One region of the Micromonospora sp. NPDC005806 genome, then DNA from elsewhere that is predicted to be linked to it. Evidence: riboswitches for the same ligand, from Rfam matches in the RefSeq annotation. Region 1 holds a riboswitch; each other region holds the start of a gene.
What was found. A riboswitch is a leader RNA that binds a small molecule or an ion and turns the genes downstream of it on or off. The one in region 1 is predicted to bind cyclic di-AMP.
Positions count from the first base shown of each region.

Region 2: it holds a riboswitch for cyclic di-AMP, as region 1 does, so the genes downstream of both, ACFYOS_RS33365 (NlpC/P60 family protein) here and ACFYOS_RS22800 (coiled-coil domain-containing protein) in region 1, are expected to answer to the same signal.
Region 3: it holds a riboswitch for cyclic di-AMP, as region 1 does, so the genes downstream of both, ACFYOS_RS23785 (coiled-coil domain-containing protein) here and ACFYOS_RS22800 (coiled-coil domain-containing protein) in region 1, are expected to answer to the same signal.

Region 1 is NZ_JBIAIL010000023.1:74,604-81,945, forward strand. Features, by position in the region: gene ACFYOS_RS22795 (carbonic anhydrase) at 1-317, shown strand, start outside; gene ACFYOS_RS22800 (coiled-coil domain-containing protein) at 385-1,407, opposite strand; cyclic di-AMP (ydaO/yuaA leader) riboswitch at 1,412-1,542, opposite strand; gene ACFYOS_RS22805 (YibE/F family protein) at 1,697-3,004, opposite strand; gene ACFYOS_RS22810 (DUF6153 family protein) at 3,214-3,642, shown strand; gene ACFYOS_RS22815 (DUF305 domain-containing protein) at 3,726-4,355, shown strand; gene ACFYOS_RS22820 (SHOCT domain-containing protein) at 4,451-4,738, opposite strand; gene ACFYOS_RS22825 (metal-sensitive transcriptional regulator) at 4,811-5,110, opposite strand; gene ACFYOS_RS22830 (heavy-metal-associated domain-containing protein) at 5,265-5,474, shown strand; gene ACFYOS_RS22835 (hypothetical protein) at 5,510-6,460, shown strand; gene ACFYOS_RS22840 (heavy metal translocating P-type ATPase) at 6,475-7,342, shown strand, end outside.
Region 2 is NZ_JBIAIL010000057.1:5,422-12,763, forward strand. Features, by position in the region: gene ACFYOS_RS33335 (YciI family protein) at 1-288, shown strand, start outside; gene ACFYOS_RS33340 (RNA polymerase sigma factor) at 288-1,502, shown strand; tRNA gene ACFYOS_RS33345 (tRNA-Gly) at 1,776-1,849, opposite strand; gene ACFYOS_RS33350 (zinc metalloprotease) at 2,097-3,083, shown strand; gene ACFYOS_RS33355 (pyridoxamine 5'-phosphate oxidase family protein) at 3,153-3,698, opposite strand; gene dcd (dCTP deaminase) at 3,777-4,355, shown strand; gene ACFYOS_RS33365 (NlpC/P60 family protein) at 4,427-5,461, opposite strand; cyclic di-AMP (ydaO/yuaA leader) riboswitch at 5,474-5,609, opposite strand; gene ACFYOS_RS33370 (N-acetylmuramoyl-L-alanine amidase) at 5,846-7,342, shown strand, end outside.
Region 3 is NZ_JBIAIL010000025.1:56,173-63,514, reverse strand. Features, by position in the region: gene ACFYOS_RS23795 (SRPBCC family protein) at 45-497, shown strand; gene ACFYOS_RS23790 (DUF2269 domain-containing protein) at 499-1,011, opposite strand; gene ACFYOS_RS23785 (coiled-coil domain-containing protein) at 1,151-2,218, opposite strand; cyclic di-AMP (ydaO/yuaA leader) riboswitch at 2,223-2,355, opposite strand; gene ACFYOS_RS23780 (cation diffusion facilitator family transporter) at 2,499-3,413, opposite strand; gene ACFYOS_RS23775 (HelD family protein) at 3,500-5,617, opposite strand; gene ACFYOS_RS23770 (alpha/beta fold hydrolase) at 5,737-6,714, opposite strand; gene ACFYOS_RS23765 (carbonic anhydrase) at 6,866-7,342, shown strand, end outside.

The DNA.
Region 1 (7,342 bases):
CCTCCCCGGCCGGGCACCTCGGCGCGCTGGTGGACGCCGTCGCGCCCAGCCTGCTCCGGGCCGCCCGGAAGGGCGTCGAGGACGTCGACGGGATCGTCGACATCCACATCGCGCAGACCGTGGAGGCCCTGCTGGCCCGGTCCGCCGTGCTCGCCGAGCGGGTGGCCGCCGGGCGGTGCGCGGTGGTCGGCATGTCGTACCGGCTCAGCGCGGGTGAGGTGCGGACGGTGGCCGAGGTGCCGGCGGGCACCCGGACCCCGACGACGCCCGCCCAGGCCGGGCCCGTGGACCCGGCGACCGCGGCCGTCTCCGGCTGACCGTCCCCGACGTGCGAGAGCGGCCGTCCCGCCTGGTCGCGGAACGGCCCCTCTCGGCGTACGTCGGTCAGAGCAGCGACATGTGCACGTGGTCGGTGTGGTTGGAGGGCCCGCTGTAGGACTTCCAGCCGGTGGCCGGGAACCAGATCTGCCGGTTCCAGATCACGTAGTAGATGCCCAGCCGGTCGGCGTTGCGGATGAGGAAGGCGGCGACGTTGTTGCCGTACATCCGCATGTCGTTGTTGTGCCAGGGGGAGAAGCCGCTCTTCTGCAACGACCAGTCGCAGGCCCGGCCCTTCGGGTGCTCCCACGGCCCGCCGGACCGGTAGCAGCCCACGAAGCGGTTGAAGCCGGCCCGCTTGACCTCCTTGTAGGCGTGCAGCGTGCGCGGCGTGACGCAGCCCGAGGTGGTCGGGTCGTCCTCGCTGCACGACTCGGGCTTCCAGTCGCCGTCGGCGGTCCGGCCGGGGCCGATCCGGGCCACCGGGGAGGTGGCCGAGACCAGGCCGCCGGTGAAGCCGAGCCCGCCGACCAGCTTCAGCGCCTTCTCCGTCTCGGCCTTTTCCCGGGCCATCGTGTTGGCCTGCTTCTGCTGCTCGCGTACCTCGGCGTCGAGGGCGATCTTGGCCTCCTCGGCCCGGTTCTTCGCCGCGTTGACTTCGGCGAGCTTCTGCGCGTTCACCATGTTCAGCTCGTCCAGCAGAGCGGCCCGCCGGACGAACGAGTCGGGCGAGTTGCTCTCCAGCAGCATCGTCATCGCACCCAGCCGGCCGGTCCGGTAGGACTGCGCCGCGATGGCGCTGACCTGCGGGCTCAGGGCGTCGAGCTGGGCCTGCGCGTTGCGCACCTCGAGGGCCAGCTGGACCTGCCGCTTCCGCGACTTCTCCAGCTTCGCCTTGGCCTGGATATAGCCCCGGTTCGCGTCGGCGATGGCCTCGGTGATCAGCGGATCATCCTCGTCCTCGGGGGAGTGCCCCGAGGGGGTGGGGCTGCTGGGCGCAGCCGTCGCCGGGGCGGGGCCGGCGACGATGGCGAACGCGGCGAGCACGGCCACCACGGGTGTCAACCAGCGGCGCAGAGGTGCCGTCACAGTGTTCCCTTCCGTCGACCGCCGACCGGGTTAGCTGACGGGTTCGGGACGGAAGTGGCCCCTACCGCTGGCGCGGATTCACCCCAGGTACCTGGTTCCCCGGCTCGCCCTCGGGCGATTGGGCGGTGGCACCGCTGGCGCCGCTGCGCGCCTTCGGCGGTGACCGGCAGCGAGGTTACCTGAGAGTCCGGGCGGGGATCTACGTCCGGAAGCCGACCACAAGCCCCATTTTGCCGTGGCGCTGCGTGACCAGCATCGCGTTGGCAATCGGCCGTCACGCAGCGGAGTGTCACCATCCGCTCTCCGTGCTCCTCTGTGGTCCGCGCCACCCGACCGGCGCCCCGCCGAGGGCCTCGAGAGCGTCGTCCCGCGTCGCCGGCCGGGGCGTCGCCGGCGGTTCGCCGTCCGGCGCGGCGCCACGCCGCCCGGCGGTGGTCACCACCGCGGCCAGTCCGGTGGTCAACGGCACGGCGGCGATCAGGCCCAGCGTGGCCACCGCGCTACGGACGATCTCCTGGGCCATGAACTCGCTGGTGAGGATCTGGCTGACCGGCCGGGAGTCGGCGACGAGCAGGAGCAGCAGCGGCAGCGACGCGCCCGCGTACGCCAGCACGATGGTGTTGACCGTGGAGGCGATGTGCGCCCGGCCCACCCGGGTGGCCGCCCGGTAGAGCTGGGTCCGGGACAGCCCCGGGTTGGCGTGGGCCAGCTCGGTGACGGTGGCGGCCTGGGTGACCGTGACGTCGTCCAGCACTCCCAGCGAGCCGATGATGATGCCGGCCAGCAGCAGCCCGTGCAGGTCGACCTCGCGCTGGAACATGGACAGCGTGGTGGCGTCCTCGCTGCCGAAGCCGGTCAGGTGGGTGGCGGCGGTGGCCAGCGTGCCGAGGACCCCGGTGAGCACCAGGCTGCCCAGGGTGCCGAGCACCGCCACCGAGGTCTGCGCGGTGATTCCGTGGGTCAGGTAGAGCACCACGAACATGATCAGCGCGGCGCCGACGATCGCCACCAGCAGCGGCGGCTGGCCCGCGCCGATCCCGGGCAGCACGAAGCCGAGCAGGACGGCGAAGCTGGCGACCAGGCCGCCCAGCGCGGCCAGCCCGCGCCACCGACCGAAGGCCACGATGGCGACGGCGAACAGCACGGCCAGCCAGACCAACGGCGTACCCCGTTGGTGCTCGGCGATCTGGTAGCTCTTCGCCGCCGGGTCGGCCGGGTCCATCAGCTCGACCAGGATGACTTTGTCGCCGACCTCGACCCGGGGTGCTCCGGGGCCCGAGGGGACGGGCGTCGCCACCTGGCGGCCGGCGTCCGGGCCCTGCTCGGCGGCGACGGTGACCGTCCCGCAGGGCCCCGTGGACCCGCCCGGACCCGCCGGCGTCTCCGGTGTCGGCGGGCAGGGTTCGGTCACCACCCGGGTCACCGTGCCGTGGTAGCGCGGCACGTCCCCGCCGCCCGCCGACTCGCGGGTGTCCCGGGGCCAGAGCACCAACGTGGCGATCACCGTGATCACGAAGAGCGGCACCACCGTCGCGACGAGGAGTCGTCGTACGCCCGGTGGGGCGGACGGAGCGGGACGGGTGTGGTCGGCGCCCATGGCGTGTCTCCCAACGATGCACAGCGGGATACGTGTCACCGGGCCGGTCGGTTCACCGGGCCGGCCGGGCTGGCCGCAGGAAGGCGCGGGCCGGGGTCGTCGCCCGGAATGGTAGCCAGCCGGCCCCGGCGTCGAAGCGGACGAGGGGTCGCCCGACCGCCTCGGCGGTTCTCCCGGGGCGGCCCGGCGCGCCCGCTACCGTGAGGGACGTGGCGACGAGGGCGGCGGTGACCGGACGGTGGGTCCGGCTCCTGTTGCTGCTCTGCACCCTGGTCGGGCTGACCGCGATGCACACCCTCGGCCACGGGACGCACGCTTCCGCCGGGCACGCCTCCGCCGGCCACGCCGCCACGGCCGCGGTCGCCGTCGACGTGGCGCGGGACTGCCCGGGCGCCGGCTGCCACGTCCGCGCGCTGCCGCTGACGGACCGCGGGGACGACCCGTCCGGCTGGAGCGTCTGCCTCGCGGTGCTCGGCGCGTTCGCCGTCGCGCTGCTGGTCGTCGTCCTGCTGCGGCTCACGTCACGAGCCGTCGGCGCGGCCGCCGGCGGGCCGCTGCGGTCCGCCTCCGGCCCGCGCGCCCCGCCGCCCCGGCGGTACGGGCTGCGCCTGGCCACGGTGTCGGTGCTGCGCAGATAGGAGGCCCCGACGCGGGTGGACCGAGAACCGGTGCCCCGCGTCCCCGCCTGCTGCGTACGTTCCGACACCGAAAGGCTTTCACCGTGTACACCCGTACCTTCGCGCGCCGAGCCGCCCTGGCCGGCGCGACCGTCACCGCCGCGCTCGCCCTGGCCGCCTGCGGCGGCGGCGACCACTCGACGGCCGGCTCCGGCCACGACATGTCCAACACCGGCACGCCCGCCGCCGGGGCCTCGGCCTCGTTCGGCGACGCGGACGCGATGTTCGCGCAAATGATGATCCCGCACCACCAGCAGGCCGTGGCGATGGCGGAGCTGGCCGAGACCCGGGCCGCCGACCCCGAACTGAGGAAGCTGGCCGGGCAGATCAAGGCGGCCCAGGCACCGGAGATCGCCACCATGACCGGCTGGCTCACCGCCTGGGGCCGGCCGGTCGCCTCGGCGAGCGCCGGTCACGGCATGCCGGGCATGGACCACGGCATGCCCGGGATGATGTCCGCGGCCGACATGGCGACGCTGGCGACGGCGTCCGGCACGGACTTCGACAAGCAGTTCCTGACCATGATGATCGACCACCACGAGGGCGCGATCACCATGGCGAAGGACGAGCAGGCCCGGGGCGCCAACCCGGACGCCAAGGCGCTCGCCCGGCGGATCGTCACCGCCCAGCAGGGCGAGATCGACACCATGACGAAGATGCTCGGCCGCCTCTGAGCGGCGGCTGCCGGGTGCCGAGATCGTGCGCGGTCCGGGCACCCGGCGCCGGCCGGTCCGGTGACATGTCAGAGTCCGGCCCCTCCCGGTCGGGTTCAGGCGAGGCCGGCGCGACGGCGGCGGTACTCCTCCTCGTCGATCTCGCCCCGGGCGTACCGCTCGTCGAGGATGCGCCGGGCGGTGCCGGGGGCGTTCCCGGCGCGGTCGCGCTCGGTCAGCCGGAACACCAGCCAGACCAGCCCGACCAGCACCACCAGTCCCAGCAGGGACCAGATCCACATCCAGCCCATCATCGGGCCGTGCCACATCATCTGGCCGCCCTCCCGTCCGTACCCGAGGGTCGGCCGGTCCGGCGCGAGGGTGGTGCCGGTCCCGGTCGCCACCTCGAACGTACGTCGGCGTCGGCCCCGCCGGGACGGGTCGGGCGGCCCGACCCACGGGCCGGAAGTCCCGGCTCAGCCGCGCTTCATCAGCCGTCCGACGGCGGCCATCATCTCGGTCGCCATCTCGTCGGCGCGGCCCTCGGCGGCGCCCTCGTGCATGCAGTGCCGGGCGTGCCCGTCGAGCAGGCCGAGGCCGACCTTGTCCAGGGCGGCCTGGATGGCGGAGATCTGGGTCAGCACGTCGATGCAGTAGCGGTCGTCCTCGACCATCTTCTCGATGCCGCGGACCTGGCCCTCGATACGGCGGAGCCGCGCGAGCAGCTGGTCCTTGCTGGCGGTGTAGCCCCGGGTCGGGGTCGTCGGTGCGGTCATGAGATCGAGGATAGCGTACCCCTCGGGGGTATGGTACGGTCCTTTTCGTGGCCGATACCCCCACCGGGTATTGGTACGAAGACGAGTGGCAGCCGTCTCTCCTCCAGCTACCCCAGGGGGGTATAGGATGAGGGCGGCGGAAGGGAGATTGGCGATGGTCACCACCACGTACCAGGTGCAGGGCATGACCTGCGGGCACTGCGTCAACTCGGTCAGCGCCGAGGTGGGCGCGATTCCGGGCGTCAACGACGTCCAGGTCGACCTGGCCTCCGGCCGGGTCACCGTCAGCAGTGAGAGCCCGTTGGACACGGACACCGTCCGCGCCGCCGTGGACGAGGCCGGCTACGACCTCGTCGGGGCGTGACGGGTCCGCGGACCCGAAGGAACCGAGGTACCACGATGAACACGGCAATGAAGCTGAGCGGCTTCGCCCTCGGCCTCGCGGCGGTGTTCGGCGCGGCGTACGGGGCCGGTCACCTGACCGACCCCGTCGCCCCCGCCGCCGAGACCCGCCACGACACCACCGACCCCGGCCACCGCGACGACCACGCGGCCACCCCCACCGACCACCTGCCCGGCGGGCTGCTCGTCTCCGACCGCGGCTACACCCTGCACTCGGTGACCGCCCCCGCCGGCGAGTTCGCCTTCCGGATCACCGGCCCGGACGGCCGGCCCGTCACCCGCTACGACGTGGCACACGACAAGCGCATGCACCTGATCGTCGCCCGCCGCGACCTCTCCGGCTTCCGGCACGTCCACCCGGAGCTGGCCGCCGACGGCACCTGGCGGGTCGCCTCGCCGCTCGCCGGGCCCGGCGTCTGGCGGGCGTTCGCCGACTTCACCCCGACCGGTGGTGAGCCGCTGACGCTCGGGGTCGACGTCACCGTCCCCGGCCCGCTGACGGAACACCCGCTGCCCCCCCCGGCGACCAGCAGCACCGTCGACGGCTACACCGTCACCCTGACCGGTGCGCCGCAGCCCGGCCGCACCAGCCGGCTCACCCTGACCGTGAGCCGGGACGGCCGGCCGGTCACCGACCTCCAGCCCTACCTCGGGGCGTACGGGCACCTGGTGGCGCTGCGCCAGGGCGACCTGGCGTACCTGCACGTGCACCCGGAGGGCGCACCCGGCGACGGGCGGACCCCGGCCGGCCCCGCGGTAGCCTTCGCCGCCGAGGTGCCCTCGGCCGGCACGTACCGCCTCTACCTGGACTTCCGCCACGGCGACGCCGTGCACACCGCCGAGTTCACCGTCGTGGCCGGCGACGTCCCGCCGCCCGCCCCGCCGACCACCACCACCGCACCGACCCCGGACGCCGGCCACGGCGCCCCCGGTCACGGGCACAGTTGACAGGAGGTGCCGCGATGACATCGACTGCGAGGTCCCTGCCGGTCGCGCCGAACATGATCGAACTCGCGATCGGCGGCATGACCTGCGCCTCCTGCGCCGCCCGCGTCGAGAAGAAGCTCAACCGGATGGACGGCGTCGAGGCCACGGTCAACTACGCCACCGAGAAGGCCACCGTCCGGTACGTCGACGACGTCACCCCGGCCGACCTGATCGCCACCGTGGAGAAGACCGGCTACACGGCCGTGGTACCGCTGCCGCCCGCGCAGGCCGCGACCGAGCCGGTCGGCGAGCCGGTGGACGAGCTGCGCGGGCTGCGTACCCGGCTGTGGGTGTCGGTGGCGCTGGCCGTGCCGGTGATCCTGCTGGCCATGGTGCCGGCCTGGCAGTTCGACTACTGGCAGTGGCTGTCGCTGACCCTGGCGGCCCCGGTCGTGGTCTACGGCGGGCTGCCGTTCCACCGGGCCGCCTGGATCAACCTGCGGCACGGCGCGGCGACCATGGACACCCTGGTCTCGCTCGGCACCCTCGCCGCGTTCGGCTGGTCGCTCTGGGCGCTTTTCCTCGGCGACGCCGGGATGCCCGGGATGACCCACCCGTTCCGTCTCGACATCACCCGGACCGACGGCGCCGGCAACATCTACCTGGAGGCGGCGGCCGGGGTGACCGTGTTCATCCTCGCCGGCCGCTACTTCGAGGCCCGGTCCAAGCGGACCGCCGGGGCCGCCCTGCGGGCGCTGCTGGAGCTGGGCGCCAAGGACGTCGCGGTGCTGCGCGGCGACCGGGAGACCCGGATCCCGGTGGACCAGCTCGTCGTCGGGGACCGGTTCGTGGTCCGCCCCGGCGAGAAGGTCGCCACCGACGGCGTCGTCGAGGACGGCACCT
Region 2 (7,342 bases), on a different contig from region 1:
GCGGCCGAAGGGCTGGACGATCCGGGCCGGGGCGTCGTGGTCGACTTCAGCGGCGAGGCGCCGGTGGTCACTGACGGGCCGTACGGCGAGACCAGGGAACTGTTCGGGGGCTACTTCATGCTCGATGTCGCCTCGAAACAGGAGGCGGTCGAGTGGGCCAAGCGGGTCCCGGCGGTCCCCGGGTCCAAGATCGAGGTCCGCCGGGTGGCCGAGAGCGACGAGGTCCCGCAGGACAACGAGCGGATCGTCAAGGAACGGGTCGGGCGCGAGAGCAACGGCCAGATCTGATGGCTACGGCCGACGTCGAGGCCGTCTGGCGGATCGAGTCGGCGCGGATCGTCGCCGCACTGACCCGGTTCACCGGCGATTTCGGGCTGGCCGAAGACGTGGCCCAGGAGGCGGTGGCCGAGGCGCTGGTGTCGTGGCCGCTTGCCTCTCCGGCCAATCCGGCCGGCTGGCTGATGGCCACGGCCCGGCGGCGGGCGATCGACGCGATCCGCCGCCGGACCGCCCTCCGCGACCGATACGCCCTGCTGGCGGCCGACCCGACCGTCGACGAAGAAATCGACCCCGACAAGATCGACGACGACGTCCTGGCGCTGATGTTCATCAGCTGCCAACCGGTGCTCTCCCCCGAGGCCCGGGTGGCGCTAACCCTGCGCGTGGTCGGCGGCCTGTCCAGCGAGGAGATCGCCCGCGCGTTCCTCGTACCCGTGCCGACCGTGCAGGCCCGCATCACCCGGGGCAAGAAGACGATCGCGGCGGCCGGGGTGCCGTTCGAACTGCCGGCGGCCGGCGAGCGCCGGGAACGGCTGGGCGGCGTGCTCAGCGTCCTTTACGTGATCTTCACCGAGGGGTCGACGGCCACGTCGGGCGACCGGCTGCTGCGCCCCGACGTCGCGTACGAGGCGATCCGGCTGGCCCGCACGCTGGCCGCGCTACAGCCGGACGAGCCGGAGGTGCACGGCCTGCTCGCCCTGTTCGAGCTGACGGCCGCGCGCTTCCCGGCCCGGTCCGCCCCGGACGGTTCGCCGATCCTGCTCGAGGACCAGGACCGGCGGCGGTGGGACTTCTCGGCGATTCGCCGTGGGCTGGCCGCGCTGGCCATGGCCTCGACTCGCGGCCTCGGCCCCTACGGCCTGCAGGCCGCGATCGCCGCCGTCCACGCGTCGGCGCTCTCCGTCGAGGCGACCGACTGGGACCGGATCGTAGTGCTCTACGAGGCGCTCTGCCGGGTCGCGCCCTCGCCGGTGGTCGAGCTCAACCGGGCCGTCGCGGTGGCCATGGCCTCGGGTCCGGCGCAAGCTCTGGCCATCGTGGACGAGCTGATCGCCTCGGACCGGCTCCCCGGTTCGCATTTGGTTCCGACCGTACGCGGTGAACTGCTGGCCCGGCTCGGACGGCGACCGGAGGCGCGCGCCGAGCTGGAGCTGGCGGCCCGGCTGTGCGCCAACCAGCGCGAACGCTCAGTGCTGCTGCGCAAGGCGGCCGCGCTGGGCTGACTTCTCCAGCTCGGCCGGCCGGGATTCGAGCGCGGCCCGGATGCCGTCGATCGCGTCGGCCACGTCGGCCGAATCCTGAACGTGGACGGCGGGGGCGCGGCGAACCCGGGGAAAAATTGCCCACGGTCGGCGCGTAGACCTCGTCCGGGACCGGCCGTGGCCCAGGTGCTTTGTGCCCGCGAGCTGATGGCCCGGATGGGCCCATCGCGCGCTGGTGGCCCGTGGAATATCGAAGGCCCTTGCGGGACTCGCGTCCTGGCCAGGGCCTTCGCGTGGAGCGGGTGACGGGAATCGAACCCGCACTGTCAGCTTGGGAAGCTGATGTTCTGCCATTGAACTACACCCGCAGGCGGCACCACTGTACCTGAGGGCACCACCTCCGTGCACCCAGGTACCCCCGTGGCGGCTCCGGCCCACCGCGCAACCCCCCGAGAAACGATCATGCAACCCCCGCGGGCCCGCCGAGCGGCAGAAGGTTTCCCCACGGCAACATATGGCTGTTCTCAAATCCGTCGATCGGTTGTAACGTCTCCCCAACGTTCTCCGACTCGGCGTGACATACCCCCTGTGACGCCGCCGGAAAGAGGTGGGCCCATGGGACTTCGTCCCAACCTGCTGACCCGGCGGGCCGCCGGTGTCGCGTCGACGACCCTCGCGCTGCTGCTCAGCACCGCCGCTGTGGGGGTCGTCCCCGCTGCTTCAGCCGTCTCCGCCGCCCCGGGCGGCTCCTGCGCCGAGCCGGCCGTCGTCCACTCGAACGCCCGGGTCGCGAAGGGCGGCAGCAGCAAGCTCGACCCCAACGAGCTGACCGCCAAGCAGGTCCGCGAGCGCGAGGCCGACCTCGCCGCTGCGCTGCGTGAGCGGGCCACCTTCCGCGGCGGCGCCCAGGCGGCCGCTCCGCTGGCCACCGTCACCGTCCCGGTCGTCGTGCACGTCATCCAGCGGGACAGCACCCGCGCCGGCGGTAACATCCCGGACTCGATGGTCACCCAGCAGATCGACGTGCTGAACAAGGCCTACAGCGACGCCACCGGCGGCGCCCCGACCGCCTTCGGCTTCCAACTCCAGAAGGTGCACCACGTCACCAACACGGCCTGGTACCCGATCATCCAGGGCTCCTCGGCAGAGCGGCAGATGAAGTCCGCGCTGCGTGAGGGCGGCAAGAACACGCTCAACATCTACCTGGGCGAGCTGAGCGACAACCTGCTCGGCTGGGCGACCTTCCCGAAGCGGAAGCTCGACAGCATGGACGGCGTGGTCGCGCTGAACGAGTCGCTGCCGGGGGGCACCGCGACCAACTACAACCAGGGCGACACCGGCACCCACGAGATCGGCCACTGGCTGAACCTCTACCACACCTTCCAGGGTGGCTGTGCCGGCTCGGGTGACAGCGTTTCGGACACCCCTGCCGAGGCCTCGCCGGCCTACCAGTGCCCGACCGGTCGGGACACCTGCACCGCGCTGGGCCTGGACCCGATCACCAACTTCATGGACTACACCTACGACTCGTGCATGTTCCAGTTCACCCCCGGTCAGGCAAGCCGGATGATCACCGCGTGGAACGCGTACCGCGCGGCCTGAGCGCCCGGCACTGAACGCCGGTGCCGGCCCTGTCCTCGGACGGGCCGGCACCGGCGTTTTCGTGGACTGTCAGGCGGCCGGGCGGCGGGTGTCGAAGCCGTGCCGGCCGCGTCGGCCCTCGGCGGGGGCCACCGTACGGCGGGGCGGGGCGGTCGCCACCGGGTCGAGCCAGACCCGCACCTGCGGCCGGCCCGTGCCCGGGTGGGTCGCCTGGTCGGGCCGGGTCAGCATCGCCAGGTCGACGGTGAACTCGAACAGCCGCCAGTCGACCTGCGGCGCGGCCCGACCGAGTTCGGCCAGTCGGGCCACGGTCGCCGGGTCGCTCACCGGACGGGCCCGACCGGCGACGTACGCCTCGTCGTCGCTCTCCTCCGGCGGGAACGAGTGGAGCGCGTAGCGGCCGTCGCGTTCGAGATCACGGCGCTTAGGCGAGTCGATGACAAAGCAGTAGAGGCCGTCGGCGGTGATCACCGGGGAGACCGGGTGGACCCGCGGACCCCCGTCGGCGCGGACCGTGGCGAGGTAGCCGAAGCCCGGCCCGTACTGCTGCAGGAGAAGGCGGATCTCGTCGGCGAGTCGGGGCTCGTCGGCGGCGAATTCGGACCAGGAAGCCATGCGGACATTCTATCGAACACGTGTACGAAGATGTAGTCCGACACGCAGGTCACCCGTTCCGGTCGCTATGGTGTTCCGATGCTGCTCTCCGACCGCGACCTGGTCACCGAGATCAAGGCGGGCACGCTCACGCTGGAGCCCTTCGAGCCCACTCTGGTGCAACCGTCCAGCATCGACGTACGACTGGACCGGCTCTTCCGGGTCTTCAACAACCACCTCTACACGCACATCGACCCGGCCGTCCAGCAGGACGACCTGACCTCGATGGTGGAGGTGCCCGAGGGTGAGCCGTTCGTGCTGCACCCGGGCGAGTTCGTGCTCGCCTCGACGCTCGAGGTGATCTCGCTGGGCGACCAGCTCGCGGGACGGCTGGAGGGCAAGTCCAGCCTGGGCCGGCTCGGGCTGCTCACCCACTCGACCGCGGGCTTTATCGACCCGGGCTTCTCCGGGCACGTCACGCTGGAGCTCTCCAACGTGGCGAACCTGCCGATCACCCTCTGGCCGGGCATGAAGATCGGCCAGCTCTGCATCTTCCGGCTCTCCTCGCCGGCCGAGCACCCGTACGGCTCGGCGGTCTACGGCTCCCGCTACCAGGGGCAGCGCGGGCCCACCCCGAGCCGCTCCTGGCAGAACTGGCGGACCTGGCCGACCCGCTGAGCCGGCCCGCTCGCGTCAACAGGGGCCCCTTCCTGTACCCCAGGCGTTGGGAAGGGGCCCCTGCTCACACCTCAGCCCGGGCGGCCGTAGCTGTTGATCTGGCCGTCGTCGACGCGTTTCATCGTGATCGGTTTGCCGGACTGGGAGGCGTGCACCACCCAGCCGTTGCCGACGTACATCGCGACGTGGTGCAGGTCGCTGTAGTAGAAGACCAGGTCGCCGACCCGAAGGTTGGCGCGGCTCACCCGCTGGGTTACGGCGTGCTGCTGCGCGGCGTTGTGCGGCAGCGAGACCCCGGCCTTGGCCCAGGCCGCCATGGTCAGGCCGGAGCAGTCGTAGTGGTCCGGGCCGGCGGCGCCCCAGACGTAGATCTTGCCGATCTGGGCGCAGGCGAACTTGGCCGCGACCCCGCCGGGGCCACCCGGGTAGCCGGCCGGGCAGGGGGCGGGACGCAGCGGCCCACCGCCCCCGTTGCCGTACACCTTGAGCCGCAGCTTCTGCAGCCGGGCGATCTCGGCGTCGATCTGCTTCTTCTGAGCCGCGAGCTGGGCCTCGGTCCGGGCCAGCTTGGCGATCATCTCGTCCAGCGGCTTCTTCTTCGCGGCCAACTGGTCGCGCAGGTCGGCGACGGCCTGCACCTGCTGCTGCTGGCGGTGCGCGAAGCGGTCGAGCAGTTCGAGGCTGTCGACCACCTCGCCCGGGGAGCGGCTGCCCAGCAGCGCGTTCACCGTGGAGAGGCTGTCCCCCTTGTACGCGTCGGCGGCGAGGCCGCCGACCTGTCCGAGGGCGTGGTCGACCTGGGCTTCCAGCGGGGCGATCTGCTTGGCCAGCACCGCGGCCTGCTTGCGCTTGGCGGCGAGGTCCTCACGGGTGGCGTTGACCTGTTCGATGACCGGTTCGAGCTTGTTCCAGTCCCGGTCGATCTGGGCTTCGATCTCGGCGACCGACGGGTCGGCGTGGGCCGCCGTGGCGCCGCCGGTCAGGATGACGGCGGTGCCGACCAGGGCGGCGAGGGCGGTGGTGCAGCGGGACCAGCGTGAACGCGGCGCAACCGGCTGCCGGTCGACCGACCGGACCGACGGTGGCCGCGGGGCATGGTTAGCCACCGGGCTCCGTACTCCTTCTTTCCGACCGCCTACCGAGTTAGCTGACGGGTTCGGGCGGGAAGGGCGCCGCCCTACCGCAGTGGCTGCGGATTCACCCCAGGTACCTGGGTCCCCGGCTCGCCCGGAGGCGACTCGGCGGTGTCCGACCGTCACCACCCGGGCTGGGCGGTGAGACTGCCGGTCGACGATTGACCAGAGTAGAGATCGCCGTTATCAATCCGCAACTCGCGACGCCGTGACACTCCGTACGTGAATTCCCGGCCGCTCCCGGCACGGTCGAAGATATTTTTCAGTCCACATCACTACCCAGAAAGGTATTGACCACAGGCCCCGTGCGGAGTGAGGGTGAGGACGCAGTGACCCCCATCCCTGTCTGGAGGTTCGATGCACCTCTCACCCCCGCCGTCGGGCAGACGGATACTGCTGGCCGCCGCCGTCGCGGCGGCCACCGCCTTCGCGACCACCGGCCCGGTGGCCGCGGAACCACTCACCGCCAATCCGGCCGACCGCCAGGCGCAGTATGCCGCCGCGGCCGACGAGTACGGCGTACCGCAGAGCGTCCTGCTCGGCGTCTCGTACCTGGAGTCCCGCTGGGACACCCACGCGGGCCAGCCCAGCACCAGCGGCGGCTACGGCCCGATGCACCTGACCGACGCCGAGCAGGTCGCCTCGACCCCGTCCAGCGCGCACGTGGACGAGAACGAGGACCCGCGCGGCGACGACTCCCGCCCGCTCACGCTCGACCCGGCCGTCGCCGCCGCGCCGTCCGGGGACGTGCTGCCCCAGGCGACCCTGCAAACCGTCGACGCCGCCGCCGCGCTCACCGGCATGTCGGTCGAGACGCTGCGCGCCGACGCCACCGCCAACATCCGGGGCGGGGCGGCGCTGCTCGCGTCGTACCAGACGGAACTGGGCGGGCCGGTCGGGACCGGCAGCGACCCGGCGGCCTGGTACGGCGCGGTGGCCCGCTACTCCGGCGCGGACACCGAGGATGCCGCGGCGGCCTTCGCCGACGAGGTGTACGACCAGATCGGTCAGGGCGCGAGCCGGACCACCGACGACGGCCAGCGGGTGACCCTGGCCGCGACCGCGGTGACGCCGGACGAGTCCGGGCTGCACAAGCTCGGGTTGCGCCGCGCCGAGCGGCCGGACGGCCTGGAGTGCCCGGTACGCGTCGCCTGCGAGTGGATCCCCGCCCCCTACGAGAAGTACGGTCCGAATTCGGGCGACTACGGCAACCACGACCTCGGCGAGCGGCCGGCCCAGCAGAAGATCGAGTACATCGTCATCCACGACACCGAGGGCTACTTCGGTCCCAGCGTGAAGCTGGTCCAGGACAAGACCTACCTGGGCTGGCACTACACGCTGCGCTCGGTGGACGGCTACATCGCCCAGCACATCAAGGCCAAGGACGTGGGCTGGCACGCCGGCAACTGGTACGTCAACGCCAAGTCCATCGGCATCGAGCACGAGGGCTTCGCCGGCCACGGCACCTGGTACACCGAGGCCATGTACCGGACGTCGGCCAAGCTGGTCCGGCACCTGGCGCTCAGGCTCCAGATTCCGTTGGACCGGCAGCACATCCTGGGCCACGACAACGTCCCCGGCATCACCGCCGGAAACGTGGCCGGGATGCACTGGGACCCGGGACCGTACTGGGACTGGTCGCACTACTTCGACCTGATGAAGGCGCCGTTCCACTCGACCGGCACGCCGCACACCGGCCTGGTCACCATCGACCCGGACTTCGCCACCAACCAGCCGGCCTTCATCGGTTGCAACCAGCAGCCGCCGGGCGTCCCGAAGCCGACCCCGCCGGCCGCGCCGTGTCCGCTGCGCGGCTCCTCGTCGGTCATCCTGCGCACCGCGCCGAGCGCCGAC
Region 3 (7,342 bases), on a different contig from region 1:
GTACGGGACGATCGTCCGGACCGTCGACGGCGAGGGGGCACCGCTTGCTCAACAGCGACAGCTTCAGCTACACGGTGCAGGCCCGCTGCACCCGGGCGCAGGCGCTGGCCCTGCTCGGTGACCTGAACCGGCAGGGCGAGCTGCACCCGCTGATCGTCCGGGTCCGCGAGCTGCCGCCCCGCCCCGGCGCCCTGGCCAGCTACGCGATCACCGACCGGCTGGAGCTCGGCCCGCTGCATTTTCCGGTCACCTACCAGGCCGACGTGCTGGTCGCCACCGAGGACGAGGTGGTGACCGTGGCCCGGCAGCAGCCGGCCACCACCGTGCGCAACCACACCCGGCTGCGGGATGAGCCGGACGGCGTGGTGCGGATCGACGTCGAGATCACCCTCTCCGCCCCGGCGCCCCTGTTCGGGTACGCCTTCCGGCAGGCCCGGGCGGCCCACCTCGGGCTGGCCAGCCGCCTCGGCGCGACCCTGGAGGGGCGGGCGGCCTGAGTCAGGCCCGCCGGCCGGCCGGCACCGCCCGCCGGCTCGCCGGCGCGGTCGCCCGCCGCAGCCGTCCCCACGGCTTGTACGTGGAGAGCACGGTGGCGATGATCAACAGGGTGCTGGAGACCGCGGGCGGGATGACCAGGTCCAGCCGGTCCCGGGCGGTGAGGTCCGGCGCCAGGTCGCCGAGCCGGCGCACGGTCGGGGTGAGCAGCAGCAGGACCAGTCCGAGCATCACGGTGGTGATCGCGAACTTCACCAGCACCCAGCGCCAGCGCAGCAGACCCCACGGGGTGAGCAGCGCGCTCGCCACCCCGACCAGCCACACCGCCACGCTCAGCGGGGCGAAGAGGTAGGTGACCAGCAGCCCGGCGGTCGGGTAGACCGACTCGGGGTCGGCCCCGCGCAGCCCGGCGACACCCAGGGTGAGCAGCACCAGGTCAGCGCCGAGCCAGCCCAGCGAGGTGACCAGGTGCAGGGTGAGCAGGGCCTTGCGTCCGGTGGGGGAGAGTCGGCTCATGCCACCGATGCTGGTCCGCCGTCGGCCCGCCGTCGTGGGGCGCGGGACGACATCCGGCGTACGTCGTGGGGCGTAGCGGCGCCGGACGGTCGGCGTGCCCGGTCGGGGGTGGCCCGCCGGGGGAGGGCCACCCCAGGACTCAGTAGACCGACAGGTGCACGTGGTTGGTGTGGTCGCTGGACGGGTCGCCGTTCCCGCCGCTGTACGCCTTCCACCCGCTGCTCGGCAGCCAGATCTGCCTGTACCAGATGACGTAGAGCACGGCGAGCGCGTCGGCGTTGCGGATGAAGTACGCCGCCAGGTTGTTGCCGTACGTCTTGTCGCCGCCGGTGGCCACGCCGCCGAAGCCGTCCTTCTGCGCCGCGAAGTCGCAGGCCCGGCCCTTCGGGTGCTCGCCGGAGCCACTGGGCCGGTAGCACGAGACGTACCGGGTGAACCCGGCCGCCTTGGCCTGCTGGAGGGCGTGCAGCGTGCGCGGGGTGATGCAGCCGTCAGCCGGCGTCGGGTCGTTCACGCTGCACGACTCCGGCGGCCAGGAGCCGTCGGCGTTGCGCGGCGCCGGTGTGGCGGTCGCCCGGGAGGTGCCCTGCACGGTGCCGCCGCCGGCGCTGGGCGCCCGGTTGTTGGCCACCTCGAGCGCGTGCTCCGCCTGCTGCTTGCGCTTGGCCATCACCGCGACCTGCTTGCGCTGCTCCTGGATCTCCCGGTTGAGCGCGGCCTGGGTGCGGGTGGCCTGGTCCTGGGTGTCCAGCAGGTCGCGCAGCGCCCGGTCCTCGTGCGCGGCGACCTGCTGCAGTGCGGCGGCGCGGTCCATGAAGCCGTCCGGGCTGCTGCTACCGAGCAGCGCCGCGGCCGTGCCGAGCCGTCCCGTCCGGTACGCGACCCCGGCGATCTCGCCGACCTTGGCGTCGCGGGTGCCCAGCTCGGCCTTGATGGTGGCGAGGTCGGCGGTGAGCTGCTTCTGCCGGCTCACCGAGCGGTTCAACGCGGTCCGCGCCTCCAGCCAGCCCTTGCTGGCCGCGTCGAGCTGGGCACGAAGCGCCGGGGTGCCGCCCTCGTCGTCGCCGCCGGGTGCGGCGAGCAGGCCGGTCGGGGAGGCCGCCGAGGGGGGGGAGACCGGCCCGGTCGCGACGCCGAGGGCGAGCGTCGCGACGAGCAGGGCCGCCAACCGGGCGGCCGTCCGTCGTACAGGTGCCACTGGTGGCATTCACGTGTCCTTCCGTCAACCGCCGACCGGGTTAGCTGACGGGTTCGGGACGGAAGATCCCTACCGCTGACGCGGATGCACCCCAGGTGCGTGGTTCCCCGGCTCGCCGTGGTGCGGCGATTAGGCGACGGCCACCGCAGGCGCCGGAGGGCGCCGCCCGGCGGGGGCCGCGAACGAGCCTACCGGCGGTGCGCCGACCCGGCCCCGGCGGCGGGGACGGACAGTCGGACTAAAACCGGCATAAGTGCACAATAGCCACTCGAATTTAAGCCTGTCCTAATTACCACTCGACTGACCCGCACGCCCCGGCGGACGCCCCGGGTTCGATCTGCAACGTGGCGTGGTCGATCCGGAAGTCCTCGTGCAGGGCGGCCCGGGCGGCGGCCAGCACCTCGCCGACCTCCGCGCCGGCGGCCATGGTCAGGTGCGCCGAGGCCACCTCCATCCCGGAGGTGAGCGTCCAGACGTGCAGGTCGTGCACCTCGGCGACGCCGGGCACCGCGGCCAGCCGGTCGTGCACCGCGGTCACCTGGAGGTGCTCCGGGGCGGCCTGCACCAGGATGCGGACGGCGGCCCGGCCAAGTCGCCAGGTGCGCGGCAGGATGAACAGCCCGATCGCGACCGCGACCAGCGGGTCCGCCCACCACCAGTCGGTGAGCGCGATGACCAGGGCGGCGCCGATCACGCCGAGCGAGCCCAGCAGGTCGCCGAGCACCTCCAGGTACGCCCCGCGCAGGTTGATGCTCTCCTGCGCCCCGCTGCGCAGCAGCGCGAACGCGGCGAGATTGGCGAGCAGGCCGAGCACCGCCACGGCCAGCATCGGTCCGGCGAGGACCTCCGGCGGTTCGCCGAACCGGCGCACCGCCTCGACGAGCACGTAGACGGCGACCGCGCCGAGCAGCACCGCGTTGGCGAGGGCGGCCAGCACCTCCAGCCGGTAGAGCCCGAAGGTGTGCTGCGGGTCGGTGTTCGCGCGGCGGGTGGCGGTGATCGCGGCGAGGGCCATCCCGATGCCGAGCACGTCGGTGAACATGTGCCCGGCGTCGGAGAGCAGGGCCAGTGACCCGGTGGCGAACGCGGCCACCGCCTCGACCAGCATCAGGGCGGTGAGCAGCCCGAGCGCGGCCCAGAGTCGACCCCGGTGGCGCTGCGCGGCGTTGGCCACCGTGCCGCTGTGGTCATGACCTGCGCCCACGCCCACACCCTCTCGTTCCCCGCCCCGGCTGGGCTCAATCTATGCTCACATCGCTATGTGTGCAAGTGAGCGGCCCGGAGCCGTCGTCAGCCGGCCGGGTCCAGCGTGGTGAGGCGCTGGGTGGCCCGGGACAGCGCCACGTAGAGCGTCCGTACGCCCGAACCCGGGTCGGCGCGGATCTCGCTGGGGGCGACCAGCACCACGCCGTCGTACTCCAGGCCCTTGGCCTGGAGGCTGGTCACCACCTGGAGCCGGGAGCCGCCCAGGGCGCCCAGCCAGCCGGCCACCTCGTCCCGGCGCGGCACCGGCGTGATCACACCTACCGTCCCCTCGACCTCGGCCAGCAGCGCACGGGACGCCGCCACGGTGGCCGGCGCCAGTTCGGCGGCGGGCACGGTCAGCTCGACGGGATCGACGCCGGTGGAGCGCACCGCGGTGGGCAGCGGCAGGTCCGGGTCGAGGCGGCGGATCTCGGCCGCCGCCACCGCGAAGATCTCCGCCGAGTTCCGGTAGTTGGTGGTCAGCTCGTAGCGGTACCGGCGATGCCGTCCCAACGCCTGGTCACGGGCCCGGGTCAGCTCCTCCGGGTCGCCCGTCCAGGCGGTCTGCGCAGGGTCGCCCACCACGGTCCAGGAGGCCAGCCGACCCCGCCGGCCGATCATCCGCCACTGCATCGGCGAGACGTCCTGCGCCTCGTCGACCACCACGTGGGCGTAGTCGCGGTAGTCCTCCGGCCGCTCCCGGGCGGCGGCCCGGGCCGCCCGCTGTCGATCGGCGAACGTGCTCAGCTCCCGGACGCCCCCGGCGAGCTGGAACGGGTCGCGCTTCGGCTTCGGCCGCCGGACCGGCTTGCCGAGCAGCGCGTCCAACTCGTCCAGCAGCGCGATGTCGGCGATGGTCAGCCCGTCGCCGTCCAGGCTCCGGTACGCCTCGGACAGCAGCCGGATCTCCGCTCCGGACAGCACGCCGCCGGCGTACCGGCGTAGCCGCTCGGGGCGGGCCAACCAGCCGAGCACGTGCCGGGGGTGCAGCCGCGGCCACCACCCCTTCAGGAACTCCCGGAACTCCGGCCGGTCGATGATCTCGTCCTCGAAAGCGGGCTGCTCCGGCAGCCGGCCGATCCGCAGCGTGCGGGCCTGCGCGTACAGGGCGGCCAGCACGGCGTCGAAGCCAGCCCGGCGCACCTCGTTGCGGCGCGCCCCGCGGCGCAGCGCCCGGTCCCGGATCGCGTCCAGCTCGTCCCGCCCCAGCCGGAGCAGCTCACCCCGGTAGAGCAGGCGCAGCTCGGTGGGGGCGTCCGGCGCCGCGTCCCGGACCGCGCGCTCGAGCACCCGGCGCATCCGCAGGGAGCCCTTCACCGCCGCCACCTCCGGCCGATCGGTGCGGGTCGCCGACATACCCGGGAAGAGCGAGCCGAGCGAGTGCAGGGTGGCCGTCTCCTCGCCCAGCGAGGGCAGCACCGAGGCGATGTACTCGACGAACACCCCGGACGGGCCGACCACCAGGATGCCGCCGCCGGCGTAGCGGGCCCGGTCGGAGTAGAGCAGGTACGCCGCCCGGTGCAGCGCCACCGCCGTCTTGCCGGTGCCCGGGCCGCCCGAGACGATCGTGACGCCGTTGCCGGGAGAGCGGATCGCCTCGTCCTGCTCCCGCTGGATGGTGGCGACGATGTCCCGCATGCCCCGGCCGGTGGCCCGGGACAGGGTGGCCAGCAGCGCGCCGTCGCCGACCACCGCCAGGTCCGGCGGCGCCGACTCCGGGTCCAGCAGGTCGTCCTCGATCCGGGTGACCTGCTCCGCCGACGACTGGATGGTGCGCCGGCGCACCACGCCCATCGGCTCCGCCGGGGTGGCCTGGTAGAACGCCGCGGCGGCTGGCGCCCGCCAGTCCACCACCAGGGTCTCGGCGTTCTCGCCGCGCACCCCGAGCCGCCCCACGTGCAGCACCTGCCCGGTCCGCAGGTCGAGCCGGCCGAAGACCAGCCCCTCGTGTTCCGCGTCCAGCACGTGCCGCCGCTGGGCCGCGTGGAAGACCATCGCGTCCCGCTCCACCAGCGCGCCGAAGTTGCCCACCCGGGCCAGCCGGTAGCCCTCCCGCTCGGCCTCGGCGGCCGCGCGACGCAGCTCCGCGAGCCGGGCGTACACCCGGTCGAGATGCCGCTGTTCGACGGCGATCTCCCGGTCCAGGGTGGTCTGGTCGCTCAACGCGGAGGCTCCTGAGGGTCACGTGGCGGGCACGACGGGCTGAATGAGGGTACGGGCCGCCGCCCCGGCCCCTCTCGGGGCCATGCCGGTGCCCGTGGCCCGCCCGTGCCGGTTGCCCGTTATCCGGCCGTTCCCACCCCTTGTCCGGGCGTTCCCGCCGTCGCTGCCGACCGGTTCTCCGCTCCGCACGGGGCGGCCGGCCGGGCCAGCGCCTGGTCGAGCACCGCGGCGAGGGCCACGTTCACCTCGTCCGGGCGTTCCATCATGAGCATGTGCCCGGCGCCCGGGCAGACGGTCAGCTCGGTGGTGGGCAGCGCCGCGGCGATCGACTGGGCGCAGGGCGGCGGGGTGAGCCGGTCCCGTTCGCCGACCAGCGCGGCGGCCGGCAGGTGGCCGACCGCGGCCAGGGTGTCCAGCCGGTGCTGGGCGCCGATCGAGGCGCGGAACCCGCCGATCGAGCGGAGCGAGGCGTGGGCCACCGCCGAGGTGACCAGCCGGATGTCGGCCGGGTCGCAGCGGTCCCCGAAGAGCATCCAGCGGATGCTCGGGCGCAGCGCGCGGAGCAGGGCGCGCGGCGGACGCCAGGAGCCGCACCGGGCGAGCACCCCGGCGCCGGTGGTCTCGGCCAGCCGGATCAGCCGGGCGATGCGGGGCGAGAGCCCGTAGACGGTGTGGGTGTGCCCCTCGGCGGTGGTCGAGACGAACACCAGCCCGGCGGTCCGGGCGGCGAAGTGCTCCGGGTGGCGGTGGGCATACTCCATCACCGTCATCCCGCCCATCGAGTGCCCGACCAGGACGATCCGCCCGGTGGGGGCGATCCCGTCCAGCACCGCGGCCAGGTCGTCGCCGAGCTGGGCCAGAGTGGCCGTCCGCAGGGCCATGCAGCTGGACCGGCCGTGCCCGCGGGCGTCGTACGTCACCACTCGGACCCGGTCGCCGAACCGCGACCGAAGCTCGGCGAGCTGGCGGTGCCAGCTGCGCCCGTCCAGGGTCCAGCCGTGCAGCAGGATCGCGGTGACCTCGGCGTCGACCGGCCCGGTGGCCTCGACGTGCAGGCGTACGCCGTCGGGAAGCCGTACCTCCAGCTGCTCCGGCATCGTCAACCTCCCCGGCCCCACCGGTTGTCTTCACACCGGTGTAACCCGGCGGTAACAACCGGCTACCCCTCATGACAGCACGCCAACCGCGGTGGTGAGAAGATTCCCAACCCGGCTCCGCCCGGTCGGATCGACGACCAGGCTGGAAGGCATGCCGCCGACCCCCGACCCGGCCGCCGGAGCGGCGCGGACCCCGCGTACCGCCCTGGCCGAGCTGCTGGCCGGCAACCGGCGCTTCGTCAGCGGACAGCCGGTGCACGGCCACGACGTCACCGCCGCCGCGGCGGTAGCCTCCGGCGATCAGCAGCCGTACGCCGTGGTGCTGGGCTGCATCGACTCGCGGGTGCCGCTGGAGGCGATCTTCGACCAGACGTTCGGCTCGATCTGCGTGATCCGCACCGGCGCGCACGTCCTCGACCGTGCGGTCCTCGGTTCGATCGAGTACGTGGTGGGGCAGCTCGGGGTGCCGTTGGTGATGGTGCTCGGGCACGAGCGCTGCGGGGCGGTCGGCTCGGCGGTCGAGGCGCTGCGGACCGGGCAGCGCCCGGGCGGGTCGCTGGCGTACGTGATCGACCGGATCGCCCCGGCGGTCACCGAGGTCGGTGCGGAGGATCCGGACGCCCACCCA